DNA from 2 places in the Pengzhenrongella sp. genome. Region 2 is predicted to be linked to the other one. Evidence: predicted binding sites of a transcription regulator. Region 2 holds the regulator's gene; the other holds the start of a gene.
The links. The regulator HrcA, encoded in region 2, represses chaperone genes, less so after heat shock. The targets are predictions, from matches to a motif close to TTNGCACTCGNNNNNNNCGAGTGCNAA.
Positions count from the first base shown of each region.

Region 1: the regulator HrcA is predicted to act here: its motif matches at 2,491-2,517, upstream of VIM26_RS01955 (FmdB family zinc ribbon protein).

Region 1 covers NZ_DATCNW010000038.1:603-10,840, forward strand. Annotated here, with positions in the region: gene VIM26_RS01940 (hypothetical protein) at 21-167, shown strand; gene mscL (large conductance mechanosensitive channel protein MscL) at 413-919, opposite strand; gene VIM26_RS01950 (SAF domain-containing protein) at 958-1,689, opposite strand; gene VIM26_RS01955 (FmdB family zinc ribbon protein) at 2,036-2,443, opposite strand; gene VIM26_RS01960 (penicillin acylase family protein) at 2,596-5,199, shown strand; gene VIM26_RS01965 (5-formyltetrahydrofolate cyclo-ligase) at 5,177-5,824, opposite strand; gene galU (UTP--glucose-1-phosphate uridylyltransferase GalU) at 5,934-6,833, shown strand; gene glp (gephyrin-like molybdotransferase Glp) at 6,830-8,080, shown strand; gene VIM26_RS01980 (GNAT family protein) at 8,084-8,695, shown strand; gene VIM26_RS01985 (hypothetical protein) at 8,772-9,896, shown strand; tRNA gene VIM26_RS01990 (tRNA-Ala) at 9,963-10,035, shown strand.
Region 2 covers NZ_DATCNW010000165.1:1,018-20,019, reverse strand. Annotated here, with positions in the region: gene VIM26_RS09385 (ComEA family DNA-binding protein) at 1-122, shown strand, start outside; gene VIM26_RS09380 (ComEC/Rec2 family competence protein) at 127-1,779, shown strand; gene VIM26_RS09375 (S53 family peptidase) at 1,840-3,024, opposite strand; gene holA (DNA polymerase III subunit delta) at 3,248-4,279, shown strand; gene rpsT (30S ribosomal protein S20) at 4,386-4,646, opposite strand; gene lepA (translation elongation factor 4) at 4,947-6,809, shown strand; gene hemW (radical SAM family heme chaperone HemW) at 6,830-8,086, shown strand; gene VIM26_RS09350 (DUF4870 domain-containing protein) at 8,184-8,759, opposite strand; gene VIM26_RS09345 (DUF4870 domain-containing protein) at 8,756-9,172, opposite strand; gene VIM26_RS09340 (Type 1 glutamine amidotransferase-like domain-containing protein) at 9,296-9,967, opposite strand; gene VIM26_RS09335 (DUF3097 domain-containing protein) at 10,064-10,927, opposite strand; gene VIM26_RS09330 (FIST signal transduction protein) at 11,815-12,966, opposite strand; gene VIM26_RS09325 (hypothetical protein) at 12,999-13,202, opposite strand; gene VIM26_RS09320 (DMT family transporter) at 13,343-14,176, opposite strand; gene VIM26_RS09315 (LysR family transcriptional regulator) at 14,410-15,336, shown strand; gene hrcA (heat-inducible transcriptional repressor HrcA) at 15,460-16,482, shown strand; gene dnaJ (molecular chaperone DnaJ) at 16,559-17,689, shown strand; gene VIM26_RS09300 (16S rRNA (uracil(1498)-N(3))-methyltransferase) at 17,721-18,497, shown strand; gene VIM26_RS09295 (glycosyltransferase) at 18,507-19,002, opposite strand, start outside.

The DNA.
Region 1 (10,238 bases), on a different contig from region 2:
GGCGGGGGAACCGGCGGGTCGTGCGGCCCGGGGTCGGGGGCGACGCGGGCGGACCGGTCACTGCCGGGCGCAGCGCGGACGACACCGACGAGGGCTGGCACGAGGGCTCGGGGTCGGGCGACTCGAACGACGAGCAGCTGCGCCGCGACGTCCCGCCGCACTGGTGAGCTGACCGGTCCGCCAGGTCCTCGAACGCGACCGAGCCGGATCGGTTCAGGGGCAACGCTCCGTCGACGGCCGTTCGGGGACAGTCGGGGCCGACCCTGAGGCGACGGGTTGGCTTTCGCCTGTGCGGAGCATGTGACTGGCGGGGCTCAGTTCAGGTCCGCGGGCCGTTCTTGCGGGCCTCGCGAGTCACTTCCGCACCATGCTCCGCACCGACGGAAATCAGCGGGCCGGGTCGAGCGCCGCCTCAGCGCTTGTTGAGCGGCAGCTTGAGTGCTCCGGGCGCGGCCCGGAGCGAGTCGAGCGGAGCGATCGCGGCGTGGGCGCCGGTGGCTGGGCTCCGGCCGGTGAGCGTGCTCCGCTCGGAGAGCAGGTCGCGGATCTGCTCGAGCAGCAGGATCTCCTCAGCCACGGCCTCCGGCTCCGGCTCCGGCTCGACTCCGCGGTTGACTCGGAGCTTGGCGAGGTGGTTGAGCGGAAGCACGATGACGAAGTAGATGGTCGCCGCGATCACGAGGAACTTGACGAGCGCGTCGAGGGCCTGACCGGGCAGGAAGTCCGCCCCATGGAACCTGAACGCCCAGACCTTGGTGAGGTCGGTCTGGCCGAAGATCGCCGCGATCAGGGGGTTGAAGAGGCCCGTCACGATCCCGTTGATGAGCGCAGTGAAGGCAGTGCCGATCACGACGGCGACCGCCAGCTGCATGACATTTCCGCGCATGATGAAATCCTTGAAGCCAGTGAGCACCGACATTTCGGTGTCTCCTTTCGGTCGCGGGGAACCCGCCGCGGTCATTTCACAACAACCGCGCTGAGGCTCGCCCATCCGACCGAGCCGGCAAGCGCGGCGGCCTCCGCCGGCGAGACGGCCACCAGCGTAAGCGAACCGGGCTCGCCAGGAGACCCTCCGCCGAGCAGGACGGCCCCCGTGTCGCCCCTTGGTTCGCCTCCCGGGCCGGGGTCCGCGAGCACGAGAGCCCGGCGCGCGAGCCGGTGGGCTGCGGGTTCGCCGTCGGCGGTGCTCGCGGCGGCGAGCAGGTCGACCCGGTCTCCCGGGCGGAGCAGCGCGGCGACCGCGGGATCCGCCAACCGGATCGGCGCGACCACCGTGCCGGGCGGCCCCGCGCTCGCCAGCCGGTCCTCGGCGAGGAGCCCGTCGACGATCGGCAGCCCGTCGGTCACCCCGACCACGAGGCTGTGCCCGACGACGTCGCCGGTCCGCGGGTGCGCCCCGCGCGGGACGAGGGTGGTGGGCATCCGCTCCACTCGCAGGTCCGCCGCCGCCAGCTCGCCGCCGGGTGCGAGATCGCCGGCCGCGACCACAACCGACCGTGTCGGCGGCGGGGCCGGGCTCAGCTCGGCCACGACGAGGGACGCAGCGAAGCCGAGCAAAACCGCCGCGACCCCGAACCGCACCCGCCACAGGAGCAGCCGCCAGCGATGCCTCGGGGCGGAGCGTCGCGGGTGGGCGGACGGGACGCCGTCGGGCACGCGCCCGGGGGAGCGTGCGGGGTGCGAGGACATGGACGCGACGCTAGGTCGGCGCCGTCGGGCCGGAAAGGCGAGCCGGCGCGGGCTGTGCATGCGAGACCGCCGGCGCTGGCCGGGGTCGGGCAGATCGCGGCCTGCGATCCCCGGCCGTCGGGCTCAGTGCATCTCTCAATGCAGCGAAAGTGCACCTATTGCGTGCGTTCGCTGCACTGAGAACTGCACAGAGAGATACGCAGCCGCCGGGAATGGCCGACGGCGCGCATCGACGCGAGAGCGATAGCCGCTCGGCGAACCGCGCGATGGGGCTACCCGCTTGGCGAACCGCACGATGGGGCTAGCCGCGCGCGCTACCCCGCTCAGCGGCGAACCGCCCGAACGGTCAGCTCGAGGCGGCCTTGGCGCCCGACGACGCGGGGGTCTTCTTCCCGGACCCGGACCCGGACCCGCTGCTCTTACCGGCCCCGGCGCTCACCGGCGTGCTCGGCGTCGCGGCGGGCGTTGTCTTCGCCGCGTCGCCCGACCCGCTCGAGTCGCTCGAGCTCGACGAGCTGGTCGACCCGGAGTCGCTGCTCGAGGACGTCGAACCGGCGCTGATCTTGCCGTGCTGGGAGTTGCGGGAGTCGTTCCGGTAGAAGCCGGAGCCCTTGAAGACGACTCCGACGCTCGGGAAGACCTTGCGCAGGCGTCCGGCGCATTCGGGGCAGACGGTCAGGGATGAGTCGGTGAACGACTGGTGCGCCTCGAAGCGGTGGTCGCACACCGTGCACGCGTAGGCATAGGTGGGCACTGACGATCCTCCTCGCGAGGGTTGCCAGCATCGCTGGCACTCTCAAGCTGGCACTCTCAGGTTTTGAGTGCCAACTCTACCGGGTTGATGCAAGGGTGTCGCCACGGCCCGGCGGAACCCGGTGGCAGCCCCCGACCCACTAGTCTCGCGTGGTGCCTCGCCGTCGCGCTCTCCGCCTCACGATCGCCGTCGCGGCAGTCCTGGTCGTCGCTCTCGTAGCGACCTCGATCTTCGCTCTCGTGGTCATCCGCCGTCCGCTTCCGAAGACCGGGGGCGCGCTCGACCTGCCGGCCCTGACGGCCGACGTCCAGGTCGTACGGGACGCCCAGGGTGTCCCCCAGATCACCGCCAAGAACTCCGACGACCTGTTCCGCGCGCAGGGATTCGTGCAGGCGCAGGACCGGTTCTTCGAGATGGACTACCGCCGGCACGTCACCGCCGGGCGGCTCTCCGAGCTCGTCGGGAAGAACAAGGATGCGCTCGCCGCGGACACCGTGGTCCGCACGCTCGGCTGGCGCCGGGTCGCCGAGCAGGAGTGGGACCTGCTGAAGCCCAGCACGAAGGAGTACCTGCAGGCCTACGCCGACGGCGTCAACGCCTACCTCAAGACCCGAAACGCGGACTCGCTCGGCGTGGAGTACACCGTGCTCGGCATGAAGGTCGACGTCGGCAAGCCCGCTCCCTGGGACCCGATCGACTCCCTCGCCTGGCTCAAGGCGATGGCCTGGGACCTGCGCGGCAACTACGACCAGGAGCTCGGGCGGGCGACCAGCTTCGCGGCGGTCCATGACGTGGACCGCGTCAACGAGCTCTTCCCTGCTTACCCGCAGGAGCTCAACGCGCCGATCGTCGCCGCGTCCGCCCTGACGCCCCGCGCCGTACCGACGCTCGCGTCGGCCGAGGTACCTGCCGCCTCGGCCGCGGCCGACAAGCCGCTGAACCTCTCCTCGAAGAACCTCCAGCGCGCCGTCTCCGCGGCCACCGATGCGCTCTCGGCCGTCCCGCACCTGCTCGGCGACGGGGATGGCATCGGGTCGAACTCGTGGGCGGTCGCCGGCTCGCACACGACGTCGGGCAAGCCGATCCTCGCGAACGACCCGCACCAGTCGATCTCGGCGCCGGGGACCTTCGCGCAGGTCGGCCTGCACTGCGCCAAGGTCACCGCGGCGTGCCCGTTCGACGTCGCGGGCTTCTCGTTCGCCGGCTTCCCGGGCGTGATCATCGGGCACAACGACAAGCTCGCCTGGGGGCTGACCAGCCTCGGCGCCGACGTCACGGACTTCTTCCTCGAGCGCGTCTCCGGCGGGCAGTACGAGGTCGACGGGGTCCAGCACGACCTCACGACCCGGACCGAGACCATCAAGGTCAACGGCGGCAAGGATGTCCAGGTGACCGTGCGCTCGACCGGGCACGGCCCGATCATCTCCGACGTGCTGCCGAGCGTGAAGACCGCCAAGCTCGCACCCGTGCCCAAGGGCACCCCGAAGGGCAACTACGAGGTCGCGCTGGACTGGACGGCGAACACCCCCGGGCGCACCGCCGACGCCGTCTTCGGGCTCGACACCGCGCACGACGCGGCCGACGTCGCGTCGGCGTCCGTGAATTTCGAGGTGCCCTCGCAGAACATCGTCTTCGCCACGACCGACGGTCACATCGGCTACCAGGCGCCCGGCAGGATCCCGGTGCGCGCCGCGGTGCCCGGCGCGACGGTCCCCTCGGACGGCACCTGGCCCAGGCCGGGCTGGGACTCGCGGTACGACTGGCAGGGCTTCGTCAACCCGGCGGACCTGCCGGCCGTCGTCGACCCGCCCGAGGGCTTCATCGTCGCCGCGAACCAGGCCGTCGCGCCGAAGGGCCTCGGGCCGTTCCTCACCGCGGACTGGGACTACGGCTACCGCGCGCAGCGCATCCGCGACCTGCTGACCACTCGGATCGCCGCGGGCAAGAAGATCGACGTCGCGACCACCGCGGACCTGCAGATGGACGACGCGAACCCGTACGCGGCCATGCTCGTGCCGTCGCTGCTCAAGTCCGAGCTCGGGTCGAAGTTCGACCGCACGGGACAGGACCTGCTGCGCGGCTGGGACGGGCGCTCGGCGTCGGACTCGGCCGCGGCGGCCTACTTCGCGGCAGTGTGGTCGAAGGTGCTCGAGCTCACCTTCTGGGACGACCTGCCCGTCAACGCCCGCCCGGACGGCGGCAGCCGGTGGCTCGAGGTCGTACGCGAGATGCTCAAGCGACCCGCCGACCCGTGGTGGGACGACCGCACGACGGTCGGCGTCGTCGAGGGCCGCGACGAGATCCTGAGCCGGGCCCAGAAGTCGGCCCGGCGCGAGCTGACCGTCGAGCTCGGCAAGGACCCGGCCGACTGGGACTGGGGCAGGCTGCACACCGCGGCCCCGCAGCACCCGGTGCTCGGCGGGCCGGGGGTCCCGTCGATCATCCGGCACCTGATGAACCCCCATCCGATCGCGGTCGCGGGTGGTTCGTCGATGGTCGACGCGACCAGCTGGAACGCGGGCGCGGACAGCTTCGCCGTGACCAAGGCGCCGTCCATGCGGATGGTGGTGGACCTCGGGGACCTGGACAACTCGACCTGGGTCACGCTCACCGGGGCCTCCGGGCACCCGGCGAGCTCGCACTACGCCGACCAGTTCCGGGCGTGGGCCCGCGGGGAGAGCTACCCCTGGCCGTTCAGTGCCAAGGCGGTCGACGGCGCGGCCGACGCGCGGCTCACGCTTCGGGCGGGTGCCTGAGCCAGCGCCAGCCAGCGGGCGTCGCGACGGCGTCGACCATCCGGTCGTGCGCCTCGCGCGGCAGCGGCCGCGTCCCGGCGTCGTAGACCTCCTCGGCGAACACCATCGCGATCACCGGGGTGCCCGCGCGGGCGTGCTCGAGAGCGCGGTCGTACCAGCCGCCGCCCTGGCCCAGGCGTGCACCGGAGGTGTCGACGGCGAGCGCGGGCGCGATGATCACGTCGGCCTCCGCCAGCGCGCCGGCGCCGAGCGTGGGGGTGCCGGGCTCGGGTGGGCGGCCGGGGGCCCGCTGGCGCAGGTCGTCCGGTCCGTCGTACTCGGCCCACTCGCGCTGCAGGCCGGTGCCCAGCACCGGCAGGATGATGCGGACGCCGCGCGCCGCGAGGACCTCGAGCAGGGGGCCCGTGTTCGGCTCGGAGGGCCGGGAGGAGTAGACCGCGACACACTTCGCGGCGATCAGCCCGGGCACCGTCTCGAGGACCTCGGCGAAGGCGTCCGCGGCCTGCTGACGGCGCCGTTCGGACCGGGCCTGCCGTACCGCCCGGATCGCCGTGCGGAGCGCCTCCTTGGCGTCCTCCGGGTCGACCGCACCGAGCGCAGGGGGGTATGGCTGAGCGGTCCTCATGTCCCCAGTGTCTACCACCCCCGTCGCGGCCGAGAGGGCCACGAGTGTGATGTGGGCGTTGTGGCGCTACTTGGCTCGCCGAACGCCTCCGACGGATAGCCTCGTGCGCATGGTGATCCACAAGGCGGTTATCCCCGCGGCGGGCCTCGGCACCCGGTTCTTGCCTGCGACGAAGTCCACGCCCAAGGAGATGCTCCCGATCGTGGACAAGCCGGCGATCCAGTACGTCGTGGAGGAGGCCGTCGCGGCCGGCCTGAACGACGTGCTGATGATCACCGGTCGCAGCAAGCGCACCCTCGCCGACCACTTCGACGCCGCCCCCGAGCTCGAGGCCACCCTCGAGGCCAAGGGCGACCTCGCGCGCCTCGAGCTGGTCCGCGCCTCGACCGATCTCGCGGACGTGCACTACGTCCGTCAGGGGCAGCCGAAGGGCCTCGGCCACGCGGTCCTGTGCGCCAAGCACCACATCGGCAACGAGGCGTTCGCCGTGCTGCTCGGTGACGACCTGATCGACGCGCGCGACCCGCTGCTGCCGGACATGCTCAAGCTCCAGGAGCGCACCGGGGGTTCGGTGATCGCCCTGCTGGAGGTCGAGCCGGACCAGATCAACCCGTACGGCTGCGCCGCCGCCGTCCCGCTCGAGGGTGGTGGCCTCGACGAGGTCCGGATCACCGGCCTGGTCGAGAAGCCCGACGCCGCCGACGCGCCGAGCAACCTCGCGATCATCGGCCGATACGTGCTCAACCCCGCGGTCTTCGGGGTGCTCGAGACCACCGGGCCCGGGCGCGGCGGGGAGATCCAGCTCACCGATGCGCTCGCCACGCTCGCCGGCATGCCCGCCGAGCAGGGCGGCGGGGTCTACGGGGTCGTCTTCCGCGGGCGCCGGTACGACACCGGGGACCGGCTGGACTACCTCAAGGCCGTCGTGCGGATCGCCGCCGACCGTCCCGACCTCGGCCCCGACTTCCGCAACTGGTTGGCCGAGTTCGTCCCGAGCCTGCACACGTGAGGTCCGTCGAGGACCAGCTGGCGGCTGTCCTCGCGGCGGTCAGCCCGGTCGCGCCGCTCGACGTCGTGCTGGCCGACGCCGTCGGCTGCGTGCTGGCCGCCGACGTCGCGTCGCCGCGTGATGTCCCGGAGTTCGCGCTCGCGGCACTGGACGGCTACGCGGTCGCCTCGGCTGACACCGCCGGGGCCGGGTCGGGTCCCGGGCAGGGCCTGACCCTTCCGGTCGTGCACGACGTCGCGGTCGGCGCGCCGGCGCCGCTGCGCCTCGCGCCCGGTCAGGCGGTCCGGATCGCGTCCGGCGCGCCGCTGCCGCTCGGGGCCGACACCGTCGTCCCGCTCGAGGAGTCTGGCCCGTCCGGGTTGGGCACGGTGCACGTGCTCCTCACGCGCCACGCCAAGCCCGGCGAGAACGTCCGCCGCGCCGGCACGGACGCGCTCGGCGGCGAGGTCGTGCTCACCGCGGGTACCCGCCTCGGCGCGCGCCAGCTCGCGCTCGCGGCCGCGCTCGGGCGCGGCCGGCTCTCCGTCTATCCGCGACCGCGCGTGGTGGTGATGTCCGTCGGCGACGAGCTCGCGGACGCGGGCTCCCCGGCGCGGGACGGCGCCGTGCACGACGTGAACGGGCCGGCCCTGACGAGCGCGGTGACCGAGGCCGGCGCCGCCGCGATCCGGGTGGCCGTCGCGGGCGACGACCGGACCGCGCTGCGCGAGGCGATCGAGGACCAGCTGGTCCGGGCCGACCTGCTGGTCACCACCGGCGGGCTCAGCGAGTCCTCGCAGGACACCGTCAAGGACGTGCTCCGCTCCTTCGGGACGGTCAGGTTCGACCAGGTCGCGATGACGCCGGGGACCAGGCAGGGCTTCGGCCGCATCGGGGGTGCCGGCGCGGCGGACGGCGGCGGGGTCCCGATCTTCGCCCTGCCCGGCAACCCGGTCGCGGCGTACCTCTCGTTCGAGGTGTTCGTGCGCCCCGCGCTGCGGTCGATGGCCGGGCGGCCCGAGCTGCTGCGTCCCGAGGTCGAGGCCGCCGCGACGAGCGGCTGGGCGTCCCCGGCCGGCCTGCGCCAGCTCGTGCCCGTCCTGCTCGCGGGCGGCCCCGAGGAGGGCTACCGCTGCACGCCGACCGGGCACCCCGGCGAGCTCTCGAGCGGCGCGCTGTCGAAGGCCAACGCGATCGCCGTCGTGCCCGAGCAGACGCAGGAGGTGCACGTGGAGGACCGGGTGCGCTGCCTCGTGCTCGAGGGCTGAGCCATGGCGACCGGATGGCCCGTGGTCCTGGCCGACGGCGACGTGCGGCTGCGGCCGCTGGTCCGCAAGGACGCGCGGGCGTGGCTCGCGCTCCGGGCGGCCAACGGGGCCTGGCTCGAGCCGTGGGAGGCGTCGTCCCCGACCGGCAATTCGGGGCCCGTCCCCACCTTCGGGGAGTTCGTGCGCTCGCTGTCCTCCCAGGCACGCAAGGGCACCGCGCTGCCGTTCGCGGTCGAGTTCCGCGGCGAGCTGGTGGGTCAGCTGACCGTGTCGAGCATCGTGTACGGCTCGCTGCGCTCCGCCGCGATCGGGTACTGGGTCTCGCGCCACGTCGCGGGGCACGGCGTCATCCCGACCGCCGCCGCGCTCGCGACCGACTACTGCTTCGACGCGCTCGGCCTGCACCGGATCGAGATCAACATCCGGTCCGAGAACCGGCCGAGCCTGCGCGTCGTGGAGAAGCTCGGCTTCCGCGACGAGGGCGTCCGCGAGCGGTTCCTGCACATCGCGGGGTCGTGGCGCGACCACCGGACGTTCGCCCTGACGACCGAGGACGTTCCCGGCGGGCTGCTCGCCCGATGGCACGCGTCCCTCGCAAAACGGCCAGACGTGTGAGACCGTCCGAGGTTCGTCCGGCGACACGCCGCAGCGGCTACGTCTGGCGCGCGCGTCGCTCGCTAACGTCGATGTGGTGCGAGATCTAGCGGGCGTTGCCACTCTCGCGGTGGCGACCCTGTGGATCGGGTACCTGGTGCCGCACCGGCTGCGGCACCGTCAGCTGTTGCTCGAGTCGCGCGCCGAGGACCGGTTCTCCGGCGCGCTGCGCGTGCTCGCCGTGACCGATCGTCCAGGTCGGCTGCTGCGCACGGGCGAGGCTCGGGCGGAGTGCGGTCCGGGTTCGGAGCGGTTCGGGCTGCTCACTCCCGGTAGGGGGATACCCGTGCCGGTGCACGTGTTCGTTGCGGTGAAGGGAGGCGGGATCGTGGATCGACCGCGGGAGATGCAGGACAGGATGAGCGCCGACGCCGCGAGGCGTGCGGCGCAGTTGCGCGCCCAGCGGGCGGCGAGCCTCGCGCGTCGAGCCGCGGCAGCACGCCGTCGCGCCGTGCTCACCCTCGCGTTGTTGACGCTGAGTGCCGCCGGGTGGGTCGTCGTCGGCCTCACCACCCTCGCGGTGCTCGCCGCGGTGGCGCCCACCGTGCTGCTGGTCGCGGTCCTGGTGCTCGGTCGTCGCGCCGTCGTGCATGCGCACACCGCGGACGTCGCATGGGATCGCGCGCGGCCCTCGCGCCGCAGGTCCACCCGTGGCCTGGACGCGCCGGTGGTCGGCAGGGCCTTCCACCCGTCCGACGACGAGACCCAGCTCATCGCTCGCGTGACCGACGGCGGGCCGCGCACCTCGGTCGCGCGGGCGGCCGCGCTGCGGGCGGCGAGCGCCGACCTGGTGCGGGCCGCGCGGGTGGCCGCCGAGCCCGAGCCGGAGACCCGCCCGACGGCGCGGGTCAGGCCTGCCGCGCGCGCAACCGCCGGGGCGGAGGTCGCCGAACCGCCTGCGCAGGTGCCCGCCGAGGTCGCCGAGTCCGACCGCTGGTCTCCGGTCCCGGTGCCCCGACCGGTGTACACGACCAAGGCCGAGGCCCCGCGCCGTGAGCCGATCCCGCTGGTGCTCGACGAACCCGTCGTCGCGAGCGCCGCGGCGCTGTCGGGCGTCGAGGACGAGCCGGTCGAGCGTGACGCGCCGGTCGGCGCGCCAGTCGCGAGCGTCCCGACCCTCGACCTCGATGCGATCCTTGCCCGTCGTCGCAACGCGGGCTGAGGCGCTCCGGCGGGCCGGCTCGTTCTTCTATCCGGCGGCTGGGTGCTAATCTGATGCCCGCACCAAGGGGCTGTGGCGCAGTTGGTAGCGCGCTTCGTTCGCAATGAAGAGGTCAGGGGTTCGAATCCCCTCAGCTCCACCGTGAGTCAGTGCGGCTGATCTGCTAAAACGCAGATCAGCCGCCCTTTCTGTGTTCGCCACACGATGGCTGCGGCCGCTGGGAGCATCGTCTCGACGCGTGAGCTCGCGCGCGGTCGACGGAACGCTCGGCATCCGCCGTCGGTAATCGCGGCGCTACGCGAGCATGACTGGTTCCCAGCCGAAACACCACGGCAACGTTCG
Region 2 (19,002 bases):
CCCAACGGATCCTGGACTGGCGCGGCGAGCACGTACGGTTCACGGACGTCACCGAGCTCGGCGAGGTCGCGGGCATCGGGGACAAGGTTCTCGCAAAGCTGCGCGACCTGGTGAAGGTCTGAGCGGGTGCGGACGTCCCACGCCGATCTGCGCCTCGCGCCCGCCGCGATCACGGCCTGGGGGACGGCGCTTGTCGTCGTCGTGCTGCCGGTCGCAGCGGCCGTCGCTCTCGGCTGTGCGGCGTGCGCCGGCGCGGGGCTGGTCGGACTGTGGACCGTCGCGCGACGTAGGACGGGACCGCAGAGCGCCGGCCGGCCGGCGGTCCCCGCAGGCAGGGCCGAGGCCAGCAGCGGTCCCCGGGCCGCGGCCGGACGGGGTGCCGAACCAGCATCTCGCGCAACCGGTCACGTGTTGCTCCTGCTTGTCGTGGTGGCAGCGGTCGCGCTCGCCGGGGCGGGCCAGCTCCGGGCCCGGGGGTCCGGACCGCTGGGTGCGTTGCTCGACGAGCGGGCGACAGTGCGCGTGGTCGGCACGGTCCGCTCCGAACCGCAGCCGGTCCTCAACCCGGCCGGATCGGGCGGCCAACAGACGCGCTACCGGATCGAGCTGGGCGTCGAGCAGATCAGCGGCCGGGCTCGCGCCGGGTCGGCCGCCGCACCCGTCCTAGTGCTCGGGGGACCGGCGTGGGCCGACGTCGCCTACGGGTCGCGGGTCCAGGCCACCGGCAGGCTGGCGCCCGCCGAACCCGGCGAGGTCGCGTTCGCGCTGCTCGCAGCCCGCGGGCCACCGAGACAGGTGGACCCGCCGGGCGTCGTCGACCGGGTCGTGCGGCGGATCAGGCATGCGCTGCTGGACGCGTCGGACCGGCTTGACCCCGATCCGCGGGGATTGGTGCCCGGCATCGCGGTCGGGGACACCACCCGGATGCCGCCGGAGCTCACCGCCGCGATGAAGGTGTCCGGGCTGACCCACGTGACCGCGGTCTCGGGTGCCCACTTCGCGATCATCGGCGCGGCCGTGCTCGGCCTGACGGTCCTCGCCGGCCTGTCCCGCCCCGTCCGAGTCGGCGTCGTCGCTGCCGTGATGGCCCTCTTCGTGCTCCTCGTCCACCCCGAGCCGAGCGTGCTCCGCGCCGCCGTGATGGGTGCCGTCGGGGTCGGCGGTCTCCTGCTCGGGCGACCGTCCCGGGCGATCCCGGCCCTCGCGGCGACCGTGATCGCGCTGCTCGTCGTGGACCCGTGGCTGGCCCGCAGCTACGGGTTTGTGCTCTCGGTGCTCGCAACGGCGGGGATCGTGCTGCTCACCGAACCGCTGACCCGGTGGCTCGCGCGCGGGCTGCCCGACCTGCTCGCGCACGCGATCGCGGTCCCGTTCGCCGCGCAGTCCGCCTGCGCGCCCGTCATCGTGCTGCTCAACCCTGCCCTGTCGCCCTTTGCCGTCCCGGCGAACCTCGTCGCGGCCCCCGCCCTCGTGCCGGCCACGGTGGCCGGCGTGCTCGCTGCGCTCGTCGCCCCGTGGTGGTCGTGGGGCGGCGCGATGCTCGCGCAGGTCGCCGGGTGGTCCGCGTGGTGGATCGCCGAGGTGGCGCGGGTCTGCGCCGGGCTGCCGGGCGCGCAGCTGCCCTGGCCGGGCGGGGCGGGCGGCGCCGTGTTGCTCGGTGCCGCGACGGTGGCGGCCGGCGTCGGTATCGCGAACCGCGACCTGCTCCGGCGACGGTGGCTCGGGGGACTGCTGTCCGCGAGCCGGCCGGCCGGCCGCCGTCGTACACGACGCCCGTGAGGCAGGCAGGCCTCACGTGCGTCGCGCAGGTCAGATCAGATCAGGTCAGGTCAGATCAGGTCAGAACGCCGCCGCGCCGTTCGGGGTACCCAGCCCGGTCGGACCGTCCCATCCGGCGCGCGCCGTGCACCACTGGATCGTGGGGCAGCTGCCGTTGGAGCCCGTCGTCACGTCGTTCAGCGCGGCCGAGTTCTGGTACGGCAGCGCGTTGGCGTATCCGGCGGTGTTGCCGGACAACGCATACACCGCGCCGATGATCGGGGCCGACGCGCTCGTACCGCCGAAGACCATCCAGCCGGAGAAGCCCTGGTAGGCGGTCGAGTCGTAGACGGCAACTCCCGTCGCAGGGTCGGCCACGGCCGACACATCGGCCATCGCGCGCTTGGCGCAGCCGGTGTCGGACGTCGCTGCGGCGTCCAGCTTGATGTTGTACGCCGAGCAGCCGGACCCGGCACCGCTCCAGACCGACTCGCTCCACCCGCGAGTCGTCGCCGACCTGGTCAGCGAGGTACCGCCGACCGCGGTCACGTACGAGGACGAGGCCGGGAACGACCCACCCTGATACCCGCTGTCACCCGTGGAGGCGGTGATCGCGATCCCCGGGTGGTTGTAGTACGAACCGTAGGTGGTGTCGGCCGCGTCGCCGCCGCCGTAGCTGTTCGAGATCGCGACGACCCCGGCGGCTCTCGCCGCGGTGTTCACCGCGGTCCCCAGGTTGGCGAACGAGGCGGAGCTGGCCTCGACGAGCAGGATGTGGCAGCTCGGGCAGGCCGCGGAGACCATGTCGAGGTCGAGGCTGATCTCCTGCGCCCAGCCACCGTTGACGCGGGGCGCCTTGGTACCGCCGGTCTGGTTGACCTTCTTGAAGCACCTGTTGGCCGTGGTGCACTCGGGCAGCCCGAACTGCGCGCGGTAGACCTTGAGGTCGGCCTCGGCGGTCGGGTCGTCATACGCATCGACGATCGCGACCGTGCGGCCGGCCGCCGAGGCGCCCGCGAGGTTGTACGCCGACTGGATGTCGGTGGGGCCGTAGCCCTGGGGGGTGACGTTCGGGCCGGGCTTCGCGAGCGGGGCGACGTCGGTGCGGATCAGTGCGTGACACGACGCGAACCCCACCGCCGGCGTCGCACACACCCTGGCGCTGCGTGCGTGGGCCGAGGCAGCCGGCGCGGACACGGCGACGCCGGGCAGTAACACCAGGCTCGCCGCAGCTGCGGCAATCATCACGATGGGGCGACTGCGCATGAGGAGTCCTTTTCCTAGGTCCCACCCCGTGACGTTCGGTGGGTGGGCGTCGCCCGTGACCTTGACGACAAGGCTACCTTGCACTGTCAAACCGATTCGTGCGGGGAAATCTCGACCAACTCGTCGCGCATTCGTGGCGTATTCGCCCATAAGGCCCAGCCGACGCCGCCCGCACCCCGCGATGCACGCCGGACATGTCGGTGGCTCATGGCAGGCTGGCCTGGTGCCACCCGCCGAGCGTCGCCCCTCGTCCGCACGCCCGTCGTCGGCCCGTCGGGGTCCCGTGCTGTCCTGGGACGCGGTCGAGCTGGCCCCCGTCGTGCTCGTCACCGGTGCCGAGCGCCTGCTGGGCGAGCGGGCCGTCGCCGGGTTGATCGCCGCCGCGCGCGAGCGCGACCCTCAGGTCGAGGTCACCCACCTCGAGGGCGCCGGCTACACCAGCGGGACGCTGGGCGTCGTGACGAGCCCGTCGCTCTTCGGGGAGTCGCGGGTCGTCGTCGTGCAGGGGGTCGAGCAGGCCACCGCGGAGCTGATCGCCGACGCCCTCGCCTACCTCGACTTCCCGGCCGACGACGTTGTGCTCGCGCTGGTGCACGGTGGTGGTCAGCGCGGCAAGAAGCTGCTGGACGCCGTGAAGTCCTCCGGTGCCCCGAGCATCGCGTGCGAGCCGATCAAGAAGGACGCCGAGAAGGTGGCGTTCGCCTCAGCCGAGCTGCGGCGCGCGGGTCGCCGGGCCGACGCCGCGGCGGCGCGCGCCCTGGTCGAAGCGGTCGGTGCGGACCTGCGCGAGCTCGCCGCGGCCTGCGCGCAGCTCGTGGCCGACACCACCGGCGTGATCGGGGCCGAGGTCGTCGCGCGCTACTACGGTGGCCGGATCGAGGCCACCGGCTTCCGGGTCGCGGATGCCGCGATCGCCGGCCACACCGGCCAGGCCGTCGCGCTGCTGCGGCACGCTCTCGCGACCGGCGCCGACCCGGTGCCCCTGGTCGCCGCGATCGCCGCCAAGCTGCGGGTGCTAGCGAAGGTGGCGGCCACCCGCGGGCGCGGTGCGGCCGCCGTCGGCGACCTCGGGCTCGCCCCGTGGCAGGTGGATCGCGCCCTGAAGGACCTCTCCGGCTGGACCCCCGAGGCGCTCGCGTCGGCGATCACCGCCGTCGCGCAGGCGGACGCGGAGGTCAAGGGCGCCGGGCGGGACCCGGTGTTCGCCGTCGAGCGTGCGGTGCTGAGAGTGTCGTCGGCGGCCCGCGGCAACTGACCCGGCGGCCGCGCGCGCCGGGTCGCCGTCGGGGACGACCCCGCGACAGACAGCGAGGGCGTCACCCCGGCCGGGGTGACGCCCTCGAATCCTGCGGGTGCGTGCGTCAGAGCGAGTTGACGACCTTCGCAAGTGCCGACTTCTTGTTGGCAGCCTGGTTTTCGTGAATGACGCCCTTGGAGACGGCCTTGTCGAACTTGGTCGACGCCGCGACGAGCGCGACGGTTGCGGCGCCCTTGTCGCCGCCGGCGACGGCCGAGCGGACGCGGCGGACGTGCGTCCGAAGCTCCGACTTCACGGCCTTGTTACGCAGGCGCGCCTTCTCGTTGGTACCGATGCGCTTGATCTGGGACTTGATGTTTGCCACGTGTTGGACTCTCTTTGGCGTTCGAGAATGGATCAGACAGGTCTAGAGGGCTGCCCAGCTCCGGGACTGGGGCGTGGGGACACCCGCGGAAAGGAGCTGGAACTGTGCCCGCCGACCTGGGCGGACACGCGAGGACCGATGTTACCAGCCCGGCCGGGTCCAAAGCGAGCGACGGTCGCGGCGCGGGAACGGCCAGGTCAGGGGGTGCGAATCTTCGCACGAGGCCGCGGCGTGGGACCATGGGGAGTTCTCGCCTTGACGGCGCCTGCCATCCCTTGACGATCTCGGAGCGCCACCCCTTTGTCCCCGATCCCCAGCGAAGCGCTGAGCCAGCGCATCCAGCCCGCGTCGACCCCGCCGGAGCTGCTGCGCAACTTCTGCATCATCGCGCACATCGACCACGGCAAGTCCACGCTCGCGGACCGCATGCTGCAGGCCACCGGTGTCGTCGACTCGCGGGCCATGCGGGCGCAGTACCTCGACCGGATGGACATCGAGCGCGAGCGCGGCATCACGATCAAGTCGCAGGCCGTGCGGATGCCGTGGGAGGTCGACGGGACCCCGTACGCGCTGAACATGATCGACACCCCCGGGCACGTCGACTTCACCTATGAGGTCTCCCGTTCCCTCGCCGCGTGCGAGGGGGCCGTGCTGCTGGTCGACGCCGCTCAGGGCATCGAGGCCCAGACGCTCGCCAACCTCTACCTGGCGCTCGAGAACGACCTGCAGATCATCCCGGTGCTGAACAAGATCGACCTGCCGTCGGCGCAGCCGGAGAAGTACGCCCGGGAGCTCGCCAAGCTCATCGGCGTCGAGCCGGAGGAGTGCCTGCGGGTCTCGGGCAAGACCGGCGTCGGCGTCACCGAGCTGCTCGACAAGATCGTCGCGACCATCCCGGCCCCGGTCGGGGACCCGGACGCTCCCGCGCGCGCCATCATCTTCGACTCGGTGTACGACGCCTACCGCGGCGTCGTCACCTACGTGCGGGTGAAGGACGGCGCGCTGTCCCCGCGCGAGAAGATCGTGATGATGTCGACCCGGGCGACCCACGACCTGCTCGAGGTCGGCGTCATCTCCCCGGAGGCCGTGGTCACCAAGGGCCTGGGCGTCGGCGAGGTCGGCTACCTGATCACCGGTGTGAAGGACGTTCGCCTGTCCCGCGTCGGGGACACCGTCACCAACGCGCACAAGCCGGCGGCCGAGTCGCTCGGTGCCTACCGCGACCCGCGGCCCATGGTCTTCTCGGGGCTCTACCCCATCGACGGCTCGGACTACCCGGCGCTGCGCGACGCGCTCGACCGGCTCAAGCTCAACGACGCCGCCCTGGCGTACGAGCCGGAGACGTCCGTCGCCCTCGGCTTTGGGTTCCGCGTGGGCTTCCTCGGTCTGCTGCACCTCGAGATCGTGCGCGAGCGCCTTGAGCGCGAGTTCGACCTCGAGCTCATCTCCACGGCGCCCAACGTCGTGTACCAGGTGACCCTCGAGGACAAGTCCGTGGTCACCGTGACGAACCCGAGCGAGTTCCCCAGCGGCAAGGTCGGCGAGATCCGCGAGCCGGTCATCCGGGCCACCATCCTGTGCCCGGCGGAGTTCATCGGTGCCGTGATGGAGCTGTGCCAGGCCCGCCGCGGGGACCTGCTCGGCATGGACTACCTCTCCGAGGACCGCGTCGAGATGCGGTACACGCTGCCGCTCGCCGAGATCGTGTTCGACTTCTTCGACCAGCTCAAGTCCAAGACCCGCGGTTACGGCTCGCTCGACTACGAGCCCACCGGCGAGCAGGTCGCCGACCTGGTCAAGGTCGACATCCTGCTCCAGGGCGAGCAGGTCGACGCGTTCAGCGCGATCGTGCACAAGGACAAGGCCTACGCGTACGGCGTGATGATGGTCGGCAAGCTCCGGGTGCTCATCCAGCGCCAGCAGTTCGAGGTGCCGATCCAGGCCGCCATCGGCGCCCGCGTGATCGCGCGCGAGACGATCCGCGCGATCCGCAAGGACGTCCTCGCCAAGTGCTACGGCGGGGACATCACCCGCAAGCGCAAGCTGCTCGAGAAGCAGAAGGAGGGCAAGAAGCGCATGAAGACCATCGGCCGGGTAGAGGTCCCCCAAGAGGCGTTCATCGCAGCCCTGTCCTCCGACGCCCCCGAAACCAAAAAGAAGTAGACCTCCGGTGAGAGGGAGAGATGAGTCCTGCACTTCCGGACGGGGATGCGGCGCCCGACGACGGCGCGCTGCCGGGCTCTGTCGCGGCCGGCGCCGCTGAGCGGGCGTTCGGGCTGTATGTGCACGTCCCGTTCTGCACGGTGCGCTGCGGCTACTGCGACTTCAACACGTACACCGCGAGCGAGCTCGGCGGCGGGGCGAACCAGGACGCGTACGCGGACACCGCGCTGCGCGAGATCCGGCTCGCGGCAGGCGTCATGGAGCGCGCCGGGCTGCCCGCGCGTCCGCTCTCGACCGTCTTCGTCGGCGGCGGGACCCCGACGGTGCTGCCTCCGGGCGACCTCGCGCGGATGCTCGACGGCGCCCGGTCCGCGTGGGGCCTGGCCCCCGACGCCGAGGTCACCACGGAGGCGAACCCCGACTCGGTGACGCCCGCCTCGCTCGCCGAGCTGGCCGCGGCCGGGTTCACCCGCGTCTCGTTCGGCATGCAGTCCGCCCAGCCGCACGTGCTCGCAACCCTCGAGCGCACGCACGACCCGCTTCGGATCCCCGACGTCGTGCGCTGGGCGAAGGACGCCGGCCTCGCCGTGTCGCTCGACCTCATCTACGGCACGCCGGGGGAGTCCGTCGACGACTGGCGGGCGAGCCTGAAGGCGGTGCTGGCGACCGGCGTCGACCATGTCTCGGCGTACGCGCTCGTCGTCGAGCAGGGCACCAAGATGGCGGTCCAGGTCCGCCGCGGGGAGCTCGCGCTGCCGACCGAGGAGGACCAGGCGATCAAGTACGAGATCGCCGACGACCTGCTGACCGCGGGCGGCCTGCACTGGTACGAGGTGAGCAACTGGTCGCGCACGCCCGAGCAGGCCTGCCGGCACAACCTCGCGTACTGGCGCGGCGACGACTGGTGGGGCATCGGACCGGGTGCCCACTCGCACGTCGGCGGCGCCCCGGACGGCGGCCTGCGCTGGTGGAACGTCAAGCACCCCCGGGCCTACGCGGGGCGGCTCGAGGCCGGGCGGAGTCCCGCCGCGGGCCGCGAGACGCTCGACGCCGCGACCGCGCAGCTCGAGCGGGTGATGCTCGGCGTCCGGCTGTCCGGCGGCCTGCCCCTGGACCGGTTGTCCGAACGGGCCAGGCGCGAGGTCGCGGCCCTGGTCGCGGACGGGTTGCTCGACGGTCGGGCCGCGCTCGGCGCGGACGGCGGCGAGCGCCGCGTGCTGCTCACGCTGCGCGGTCGGCTGCTGGCGGACGCCGTCGTGCGTGCGCTGACGGACTGAACCGCACCGCTCCCGATCGAGACGCAACGACGCCCCGCCAGGTCAACCCGGGCGGGGCCCCGTTCGTGCGTCGCTGAGCGTCATGTCCGACGACGGCTCACGTGATCATGCGGATGCTGATCGGGTACCGGTACAGCTCGCCCTGGCTGGACTTCACGGCGGCCATGATGGCGAACACGATCGACAGGACCCACGCCGCGAACAGGATGATCAGGCCGACCCCGATGAAGCTGAGCGCGCCGCCCGCGATGTAGGCGATCAGGAGCGTGATCTGGAAGTTCAGCGCTTCCTTCGCCTGGTCCTCCACGAACGCGCCGCGGCCCTTGAACACGAGCCAGACCACCAACGGAACAACGAACGAGACGAACACGCCACCGATGTGCGAGAGCACCGACCACAGCTGTTGGTCGGACTGGGAGAGCGGGGGCGCGACGCCGTACGCGGGCGGCGGGTATGCACCCTGCGGCGCGCCGTACGCCGGGGGCGGCGCGGCGTACCCGGCCGGAGGCGGTGGAGCCGCGTACCCGGGAGCCGGCGGGGGCGCGTACCCGGGAGCCGGCGGGGGTGGTGCCGCGTACCCCGGAGGTGGCGGCGGGGCCGCGTACCCGGGCGACGGCGGCGAATCGGGCCCGTCCTGCGGCGGGTCGGCGTTCTCGGGCGGGTTCGCGGTCATTTGATCAGCTCCAGGGAGAACGGGTACTTGTACGCCTGGCCGCGCTGGACCGCCTGGTAGCCCTGGACCGAGAAGACGATGGCGACGATCCAGACGGCGAGTTGCAGCAATCCGGTGAGGGGGACCCCGGCAATCGCGAGAATGGTGCAGGCCACGTAGCCGAGGGCCACGGTGATCTGGAAGTTGAGCGCCTTCTTGGCCTCCTGGCCGACGAACGCGCTGCGCTCGCGATAGACGAGCCAGATGATGAGCGACGGCAGGAAGAACAGGATCCCGCCGAGGTGCGCGAGGCCGGCCCACTGCCGAGTCTGGGCGTCATCGAGCGGGACCGGAGCGCCGTAGGGCGGCGGCGGGGGGTCGTAGTTCGGGGGCTGGTTTCCGCCGGGGGGCTGTGGCGGGTTCTGCTCAGACATTGTGGGCCTTTCGCCGGATGCAGGGACAAGCTGACCGGGCGGCCAGTTGCCCACGTCAAAGACTAGCCAGAACGCACTCCCAAAGACCAGTGTTCGCAGGTCGAGGGCGCGCGCGGGCAGGCGCTAGGCGAGGAGCCGCCAGCTCCGGCCGGCCGGGTGAAATGTGCGGCGCGCGGCGCCGATCACCGTGACGTCCTGCGGGCCGACGCAGCGCGCGATGTCGCCGGTGACCACCACCCCGCCGCGTTCGGGGATGGCCAGGATGGTTTCCCCCGTGCTCGCGGCCCGCAGGCTCAGCTCGGGGTCCAGCTCCGGTGTGTAGTGCGGGCGGACGACGAGGCCCGCGATCAGGTCGAGACCCGCGGTGTTCGTGACCCCGGCGTCGTTCGGGTCCGCGCTCTCGGCGATCGCGATGTCGGCACCGAGCAGCACCGCTCCCGCGCTGCCCCCGTACAGCCGCCCGCCGGTGGCGACGTAGTCGCGCAACGGTGACAGGAGGTCGTGCCGCTGCAGGTGGTCGAGAAGGTCGAAGGTGTTCCCGCCGCCGACGAAGACGACGTCGAAGCTCTCGAGGTCTGGCGCGCCGCGCCCGGGGAGGAGCGTCCACATCTCCAGGTCGAACCGTCCGCGGGGCGCAAGGCTGTCGCGCAGCCAGCTCCGGCCGCGCCCGTGCTCCGAGGCCGGCAGCGCGAAGGGCAGGTACAGCACCCGCTGGCCGGACTCGAACAGCTCGTCCCACAGCGGCGCCTCATCGCACTCGGAGCCGCCGCCACCGAGGAACACCGATCCCGTCACCCGTCGATCGTGCCATCCGCCGGCCGGTCAACCCGGTCCCGACGGCCCCATGACCTGGGGCCGGAGTCACGAGCCGGGGCTCGCGCCGACGTCGGCCTAGGCCGTGACGAAGTCGATGAGCTCCTCGACCCGGCCGAGCAGCGATGGTTCGAGGTCCGCGTAGCTGCGCACGGCTGCGAGGATCCGCTTCCAGGCCCGCGCGACGTCGGCCTGCTCGGCAGCCGGCCAGCCGAGCTCGCGCAGGATCCCGAGCTTCCACTCGGTCTCGCGCTCGATCGTGGGCCACGCCGCGAGCCCGACCCGCTCGGGCCGCACCGCCTGCCAGACGTCGACGTACGGGTGCCCGAGCACCAGGACCGTTCCCGCCGGTGCGATCCGCAGGGCGTCGTGGGCGATCCGGCTCTCCTTGGACCCGCGCACCAGGTGGTCGACGAGGACCCCGACGCGCCGCCCCGGCTCGGGGGCGAAGTCCCGCAGCGCGTCGGCGAGATTGTCGACGCCGTCGAGCAGCTCCACGACGACGCCCTCCACGCGCAGGTCGTCGCCCCAGACCTTCTCGATGAGCTCGGCGTCGTGCTTGCCCTCGACCCAGATCCGGGACCCCCGGGCGACCCGCGCCGGCGTGTCGTGCACCGCGACCGAGCCCGACGCCGTCCGGCTCGGCCTGGCCGGCGCCGCCGGGCCCTTGGGTGCCGTGAGCACGACGGGCGCGCCGTCGACCCAGAAGCCCGGGCCGAGCGCGAACGTCCGGGTCGCGCCGCGACGGTCCTCGAGGACGACGACGTGCATGCCGCCCGACTTCTCCACGCGCACGACGGCGCCCACCCAGCCCGAGGTCACGTCCTCGACCACGAGACCGGGCGTCGCGGTCATGGGCGTCGACGTAGGCCGCCGGGGAGCGTGGCCCCCGTCCGAGCCGGCGGCGAGGATGTCGTTGCGGTACCGATCCGTTGGGCTCACCGCGGCAGCCTAGGGCGTGAGCCCCCGACTTCCCGGGCGGACACGCGCCCGCGCCCGCGCCCGCGCCCGCGCCCGCGCCCTGGTGCTGCGGCTCGATTTCGTCATTCTGACGCGAGTTCGCCGGTTCAACCGAGACCGACGAACTCGGCTCAAAAGGGCGAACTCGAGGGTGGGGGAGCTGCTGGCGCCGCTTCGCGCACCGTCGGGCATGGGTGAGTCTCTATGCAGCCCTCTGTGCAGCGAACGCGCACCCTGGGTGCACTTTGGCTGCACTGAGGGCTGCACTGACGCGTCGACCCGCTGCACCGACGTGTCGACCGACGTCGGCGCTCGTGCGCCGACGCCGGGCCGCACAGGGATATCTCGTGCGAGCCGCCGGCCGTCAGCCGCCGCCCGACGTTGGTCGCTGGCGAGTTCGTCGTTTCGACGCGAGTTCGTCGGGCGAACGGCGAAAACGGCGAACTCGAATGAAAATGACGAACTCGGCGGCTCGTCCGGGGTGCGCGGGTAAACAGTGCGTGACTTGTGGTGGATATTCGTGCTGGCGGTGCTCACTTGGCGACGACGGGGCCCGCTGGGGAAGGGGATCTCGGCGCCGAATCTCTCGTCCGGTCCGCCCATACGCTCCTCGAGCGAAGGGTCGCCGGAGTCGATGCAAGCGTCGAAAGACGAGCTCAAGCCGACTCCAGGGCTCGTTTGTGCGCCGAGATGCGAGTTGTTGTCGTGTTTCGCGGATCTGACGACAACAACTCGCATCTCGACGAGGACGGGCGGTCTCGCGACCACGTGTGTGGACGGTGCTCGGCCGTGACGGGCGACCGATTGCGCGAACAGGCATCGAACTGCTCGCTCGCGAGCGTCCCTCGCAATCGGCGCTCAGCAGGCGCTCAGCTGAAGACCACTCCGGTCAGGGTCTGGTTCATGTGCCCGAGCCACGTCTCGCCGTAGGTGTGGAAGCCCGCGAGCGGCACGTCCTTGAGCACGTTGACGAATGCGTCGGTCTCACCCTTCGCATCGAGCTCCAGCCGGCGCAGGATGCAGTTGAAGAGCACCGCGCCGCTCGCCACCCCGCCGATCCTTCTCACGGCGGCCGCGAACGCGGCGGACGTCTCGGCGACGATCTCGCCCGACTGCATGACGTCGACTTCCATGCCTTCGAGGATCTGGGCGTAGAACTTGATGCCGCCGGTACCCGTGAGCTGCTGCGGGCTGCGGATGAACGGGGCGTCGTCGATCATCAGCCCGACCGGGTGCTCCATGAACGCCGAGCTGTCGAGGTCGGCCGGGTCGCGGCCGATCGCCTCGGCGTACGCCTCGACCGCGGGTCGGCCGTCGAACTCGTGCACGACGCGTTCGGTGGTGTCGGCCTTGGTGACCTGCAGCACCGCCCCGGTGGGGGTGAAGGTGCAGGTCTTCAGGACCGTGAACGGACCGGTCGTCTCGCACACCACGAGTGCCGCGCCGTGGAAGGAGACCCGGTCGCCGACCGACACCCAGGTGTTCTTGAACATGAGGTCGTCGCCCGCCGAGCCCCCGACGATGTCGAGCACCGGCGCGGCGTTGCCGAGCGCGATGTTGACCTCCTCCTCGGCGCCGTGCATGCCGTCGATGAGCACGAGACCGAGGTTGCGGGCGGGGTCGAGGGTCCGTAGCTCGGTCCCGAGCTCGGCCTCGATCGCCCGCACCGCCTCGGCGGTGCCGGCGGCGATGTCGGCGGTCAGGTCCGCGAGGGCCGCCGCGCGCCGCGAGATGACCGACGTCGGCAGGGCGACGGCACTGATGCCCCCGATCCCGGAGAACACGTTCGTGAACTCCCCTGCGGTCGAGCAGCCCAGCACGACCGCTTCGGGGAAGCGTGCCGTGAGCGGGCCGGCGAGGTCGCCCGGTTCGTAGGCCGAGGAGGCGAAGAAGAGCACGACGGCGGCGTCCTGTCCGGCCAGGCCGTCGCGCAGCTCCGAGGAGACCGCGTCGACCGCTTCGCGAGCGGTCCCGGTCGCATAGGCGCGTGCCGCGCGGTTCGAGGTGGTCGAGCTGTTCATCGTTCCTCCAGTGGAGTCGAGCGGGCGGCCGGTCACAGCTGGTACCCCATGTCGGTGAGAGCGGACACGACCTTGCCGATCGCGACCGGGTCCGACGCCTGGGTGGGCTTCGGCATCCGGAGGTTGACGCCGGTCCGGAGCAGCACTCGCGTGGAGACCGAGCGGAACGACACCTCGCTCCCGACGGACGACAGCAGCGCGCTGGCCACTTGGTCGAGTGCTCTGAACGACGACATCTGCGGTTTCCTCCATCGACTCAGGTCGCGCCTCGACGGCGCGCCGTACTGCCGACCTATCGGCCGGCGCCTGAGCTCGTTGAGCCGTCGGACGGACGTCTTGCCCCCGGACGAGTGGTCGAGAGCCCGCCACCGGCCGGTCAGTTCCGGCCGTGCCACCGACTGATCGCGACCCCGGCGAGGCACACCGCGCCACCCACCAGCACCTGCGCGGTCGGCACCTCGGACAGCACGAGCCACGACATCGTCACCGACACGACGGTGACCAGGTAGCCGATCGGCCCCAGCCGGCCCGCGGGCACCCGGTTGAGCGCGTAGGCCCAGGTCGTGAACGCGACGGCGGTCGGGAAGACGCCCAGGTAGACCACGCCGAGGGTTGCCCGGCCCGAGACGGTCGGCAGCTCCGCGAGCAGCTGCGGTGCGAACGGGAGCAGCGCGATCGCTCCGACGAGGCAGCCGAGCCATGTCGCGTGCAGCCCGTCCAGGTCGCGAAGGATCACCTTCTGGATCAGGACGGCGCCGGCGTAGAGCACCGCCGCGACCACCCCGAGCACGAGCCCGACCGAGTCGTTGTGGCCGGGCGAACCGGCACCCGTCGCCATCAGCGCGACGCCCCCGAACGCGACGAGGCAGCCGAGCAGCAGCGGTCGGGACAGCTGCTCGGAGAGAAACGCGACCGCGCCGACGGCGATCAGCAGCGGCGCGATGTTCACGACCAGCGCGGCGGCGCCGGCGTCGATGTGCCGCTCGGCGGCGTTGAGGGCGACGTTGTAGCCGGCGAACCACGCCGCGGCGTAGGCGAAGACCTGGATCAGGGTTCGGCCCCGGGGGAGCAACGGTCGCCCGCGCCGGCTGAGCACGGTCGGCACGGTCAGCGCGAGTGCGGCCACGGTGACGCGGGCGAGCGCCATCGGCCCGGGGGACAGCTCGGCGCCGACGACTCGAATAACGACGAACGCCGAGGCCCACAGCACCACCGTCACCCCAGCCGCAGCGATCGCGAACCCCCCGCCGCGCGGTGAGATCGCCGCCGAGAGTGGAGTAACCGCCCTCCTGACGCGCGTCAAACGGGCGGTTACTCCACTCTCGGCGGAGGGTGTGCTGGGGGACGGGGGACGGGGCATGCGGTGATCGTGGCAAGCGACGATGCATCAGCACAAGCGATGCTTTCTTCATTTTTGTTAAGTAGCGCTGTATCGTTGCGTCCATGATCGACCTGCACCGGCTGCGCGTGCTCAGCACCGTCGTGGCCACCGGCTCCGTGAGTGCCGCCGCGGCGGTGCTCGGGTACACACCCTCGGCGATCAGTCAGCAGCTGACCGTGCTCCAGCGCGAGACCGGGCTCCAGCTGGTCGAGCGGCACGGGCGCGGGATCGAGCCAACGGCCGCCGGGCGCACGCTTGCGGCCGGGGCGCGCGGCGTGCTGGAGGCGATGAACGGCATCGAGGCCCTGGTGGGGGACCTGCGCGCGGGGCGGGTAGGAACCCTGTCGATCAGCTACTTCGCGAGCGCGGGCGCAGCCTGGATCCCTGCAGTCGTCGCGGTGCTGATCTGCGAGTTCCCGGATCTGCGTCTCGACCTGCGGCTGAGCGAGCTGCGCGCGGCGGGTGACTCCGACCCGGACCTGGAGGTATTCGTCGGCTACGGCGGCCCGGGCCGGCCCTGGCCGCCTGTCGAGGGTCCGCCCGCCGGTTCCACGGTGCACCACCTGCTCGACGAGCCCTTCGTCGCCGTCGTACCCGAAGCACACCCCCTGGCAGGACGGTCGAGGGTCCCGCTGCGCGACCTCGCATCCGAGCAATGGGTCGACAACGACTTCAACCGCGGCCTGTGCCGGCAGGTCGTGCTCGACGCGGCCGCCGGTGCGGGGTTCGTGCCCGATTTCCGGATCGAGACCCCGGACGACGCCAGCGCCCTCTCGTTCGTCGCGGCCGGGGTGGGGATCACCGTGCTCCCTCTCCTGGGCACCCAGCACCTGCCGCGCGGCGTCGTCGCGGTGCCGATCGTCGACCCGACGCCGGTCCGCGGCGTCTACCTCGCGGTCAAGGCCGCCGTCGAGCGGCACCCCGCGTCCGTCCGAGCCCTGGAACTCTTCCGCGAGCGAGTTGCCGGGCACCCGGCGGCCGCCTCGTGACGGCCGGCCGCCGAGCCCCGCGAGCACGCGGACACGGCTCAGTCGCCGGGTATGGCCGGCAGCGTAGAATTGGCACTCGCGGGTGGTGAGTGCTATCCGCCGGACGCTGCGCGAGGAGGTGTGATGGTCGAGGACCGCAGGCTGGATGTGCTGCGCGCGATCGTGGAGGACTACGTCCAGACACGTGAGCCCGTCGGTTCGCGCGTGCTCGTCGAGCGGCACCGCCTGGGCGTCTCGCCGGCGACCATCCGCAACGACATGGCCGCCCTCGAGGAGGGCGGGTACATCGCCCAGCCGCACACCTCGGCCGGGCGGGTACCGACCGACAAGGGGTACCGACTCTTCGTCGACCGGCTCTCCACGGTCAAGGCGCTGTCCAGCCCCGAGAAGCGCGCCATCCAGGTCTTCCTGGACAACGCGGTCGACCTGGACGACGTCGTGGACCGCTCGGTGCGGCTGCTCGCGCAGCTGACCCAGCAGGTCGCCGTCGTGCAGTACCCCTCGTTGCGGCACTCCGCGATGCGCCACCTCGAGCTCGTCATGGTCGGCGAGCGCCGCCTGCTCGTCGTGATCATCACCGACACCGGCCGCGTCGAGCAGCGGACCCTGGAGCTCGCCGGGCCGCCGACGGACGTGCTGATCGCCGAGCTGCGGACCCGCCTGAACGCCGTCGCGCTCGGCCGGCGCCTCGCCCAGCTCGTGGGCGCGCTCGCCGTCGTGCCGGACACGTTCGCGCCCGACGACCGCCCGCTGGTTCGCTCGGTGATCGCGATCATCGAGGAGACCCTGGCCGAGGAGATCGAGGAACGGATCGTCCTCGCGGGCACCGCGAACCTCGCGCGCGGTGGCGGAGCGGACTTCACACACTCGCTGAGCCCGGTGCTCGAGGCCCTCGAGGAGCAGGTCGTGCTCCTGCGGCTGCTGACCGAGATGGCCGAGGACTCCGTCGGGGTCGCGGTCCGGATCGGGCACGAGACCCAGCACGAGGGGCTGCTCGAGACGAGCTTCGTGACGACCGGTTACGGGGGCGACGGCGACGTCGTCGCGCGCATCGGTTCGATCGGTCCCACCCGCATGGACTACCCCGGCACCATCGCCTCGGTCCGGGCTGTGGCACGCTACTTGTCCCGGATGCTCGCCGGGTGACCCGAGCCTGCGGCCTCGCGAGGTACGCAGAACCCGCCAGGCACGCCGAACCCGCAATGCACGCAGAAAGTGACCAGTGAGCGACTACTACCAGATCCTCGGGGTCGCCCGGGACGCCAGCCCCGAGCAGATCAAGAAGGCCTACCGCAAGCTCGCCCGCGAGCACCACCCGGACGTCGCCGAGGCCGAGGGCTCGGAGGACATGTTCAAGGACGTGTCGCGGGCCTACGAGGTCCTCTCCAACCCCGAGAAGCGCCGCCAGTACGACATGGGTTCCGACCCGTCGTCGGCCAGCGGCGGCGGGATGGGCGGCGGTGGCTTCGGCTTCCAGGACATCTTCGAGACCTTTTTCGGCGCCCAGCAGGGCGCGAGCGCCCAGCGCGGCCCGATCCCGCGGGCCCGCCGCGGCCAGGACGCGCTGGTCCGGCTCGACCTGGACCTCGCCGACGCCGTCTTCGGCGTCCGGCGTGAGCTCCAGGTGGACACGGCCGTGGTGTGCACCACGTGCGCCGGCTCGTGCTGCCGCCCGGGCACCTCGCCGCGTACCTGCGAGGTGTGCGGCGGGCGCGGCGTCGTCCAGCGCGTCGCGCGCTCGTTCCTCGGTCAGGTGATGACGTCCTCCCCGTGCGCGGCCTGCCACGGCTTCGGGACGACGATCCCCGAGCCCTGCCCGGACTGCTCGGGCGAGGGCCGCGTCCGCTCGCGCCGGACCCTCGTGGTCGACGTGCCCGCCGGCGTCGACACCGGCACCCGGATCAAGCTCACCGGTCAGGGCGAGGTCGGCCCCGCCGGCGGCCCGTCCGGCGACATCTACTTCGAGATCCGCGAGCGCCAGCACGACGTCTTCGTGCGGCGCGGCGACGACCTGCACTGCAACCTCGAGGTGCCGATGACCGCGGCGGCGCTGGGCACGGTGCTCTCGCTGGACACGTTCGACGGCGCCCAGGACGTCGACCTGCGCCCGGGCACCCAGCCGGGACACGTCCTCACGCTCAAGGGGCTCGGCGTCGGGCACCTGCACGTCGGCGGGCGCGGCGACCTGCACGTGCACGTCGACGTGCTGGTCCCGACCGGGCTCGACGAGGAGCAGGAGCAGCTCCTGACTCGGCTCGCGACGCTGCGCGGCGAGGAGCGCCCCGAGGCGCGGCTCTCCGGCGCGCACGGCAAGGTGTTCTCCAAGCTGCGCGACAAGCTCTCCGGCCGGTGACCCGGACGTTGCGCGCGTCGCGCGTCGCGCGGTGAGCGCGCCGGTCTTCCTCGCGGAGCCCGGCGCGCTCGCGGGGTACGACGCCGGGTCGGTCTACCTGCTCGGCGGCACCGAGGGCCGCCACGCGGGCGTCGTCCAGCGCCGCGGCGCCGGAGAGCGCGTCGACGTGGTCGACGGCGCGGGGGTCAGGCTCGTCGGGACCGTCCAAGAAGCCGGGCCCGACGGCGTTCACGTGCTCGTCACCCAGCGCGTCGAGGAACCCGCGCCCGACGTCGCGCTCGTGCTCGTGCAGGCGCTCGCCAAGGGCGACCGCGACGAGCTGGCCATCGAGGCCGCGACGGAGGTCGGGGCGGACGCCGTGCTGCCCTGGCAGGCGGAGCGGTCGATCGTGGTCTGGCGGGGCGACCGCGCGGCGAAGAGCCGTTCCCGCTGGCAGGGCACGGTGCGGGCCGCCACGAAGCAGTCCCGCCGGGCCCGGATGCCCGCGGTCGAGACGGTCGTCGACGGGCGTGGGCTCGCGGCGCGGATCCGGTCCGTGGTCGACGCGGGTGGCGCGGCGCTCGTGCTGCACGAGGAAGCGGCCGTGCCGCTGTCCACGGTCGTGCTGCCGACCGCAGGCACGCAGCCGCGCGAGCTGCTCGTCGTCGTCGGCCCGGAGGGCGGGATCAGCGCGCAGGAGCTCGCCGTGCTGACCGGCGCCGGGGCGCAGGCCGTCCGGCTCGGCCCGCACGTGCTGCGGACGTCGACGGCCGGGCCGGTCGCGCTCGCGCTGCTCGCCCAACGGCTCGGCCGCTGGGACGCGCCCTGACGGTGGTTGCTAGGTCGGCCGGTCGGCGAGCTGCTCGAGCAGGGCGACCGCGTCCCCGGTAGAGGGCATCGCGGAGATCTCGGCCGCAAGTCGCGCCGCGGCGTCGCGGTAACGGGGCTCGGTGAGCGCCGCCGAGGTGGCCGCAAGGACGTCGTCGGGCGTGAGCATGCGGGCGTCGAGCTCTTGCCCGACACCAAGGGCGGTGCATCGGGCGGCGTTCAGCGCCTGGTCTGCGCCCATCGGGACGCACACCATCGGCAGGCCGTGGTCGAGCGCGCCCAGCACGCTGCCCGAACCGGCGTGATTGAGCACGGCGTCACAGTGCGGGAGCAGCAACGACTGCGGCACGTACTGCTCGACGTGCACGTGCGGCGGCTGTGGCCCGAGCTCGGCCGGATCGACGCCGCGGCCGACCGTGACCACCACCTCGATCGGCAGCCGGCGTGCTCCGTCGAGAACCCGGCTGAACAAGTCGCCGGACTCGGTGTTGAAGATGGTGCCGAGC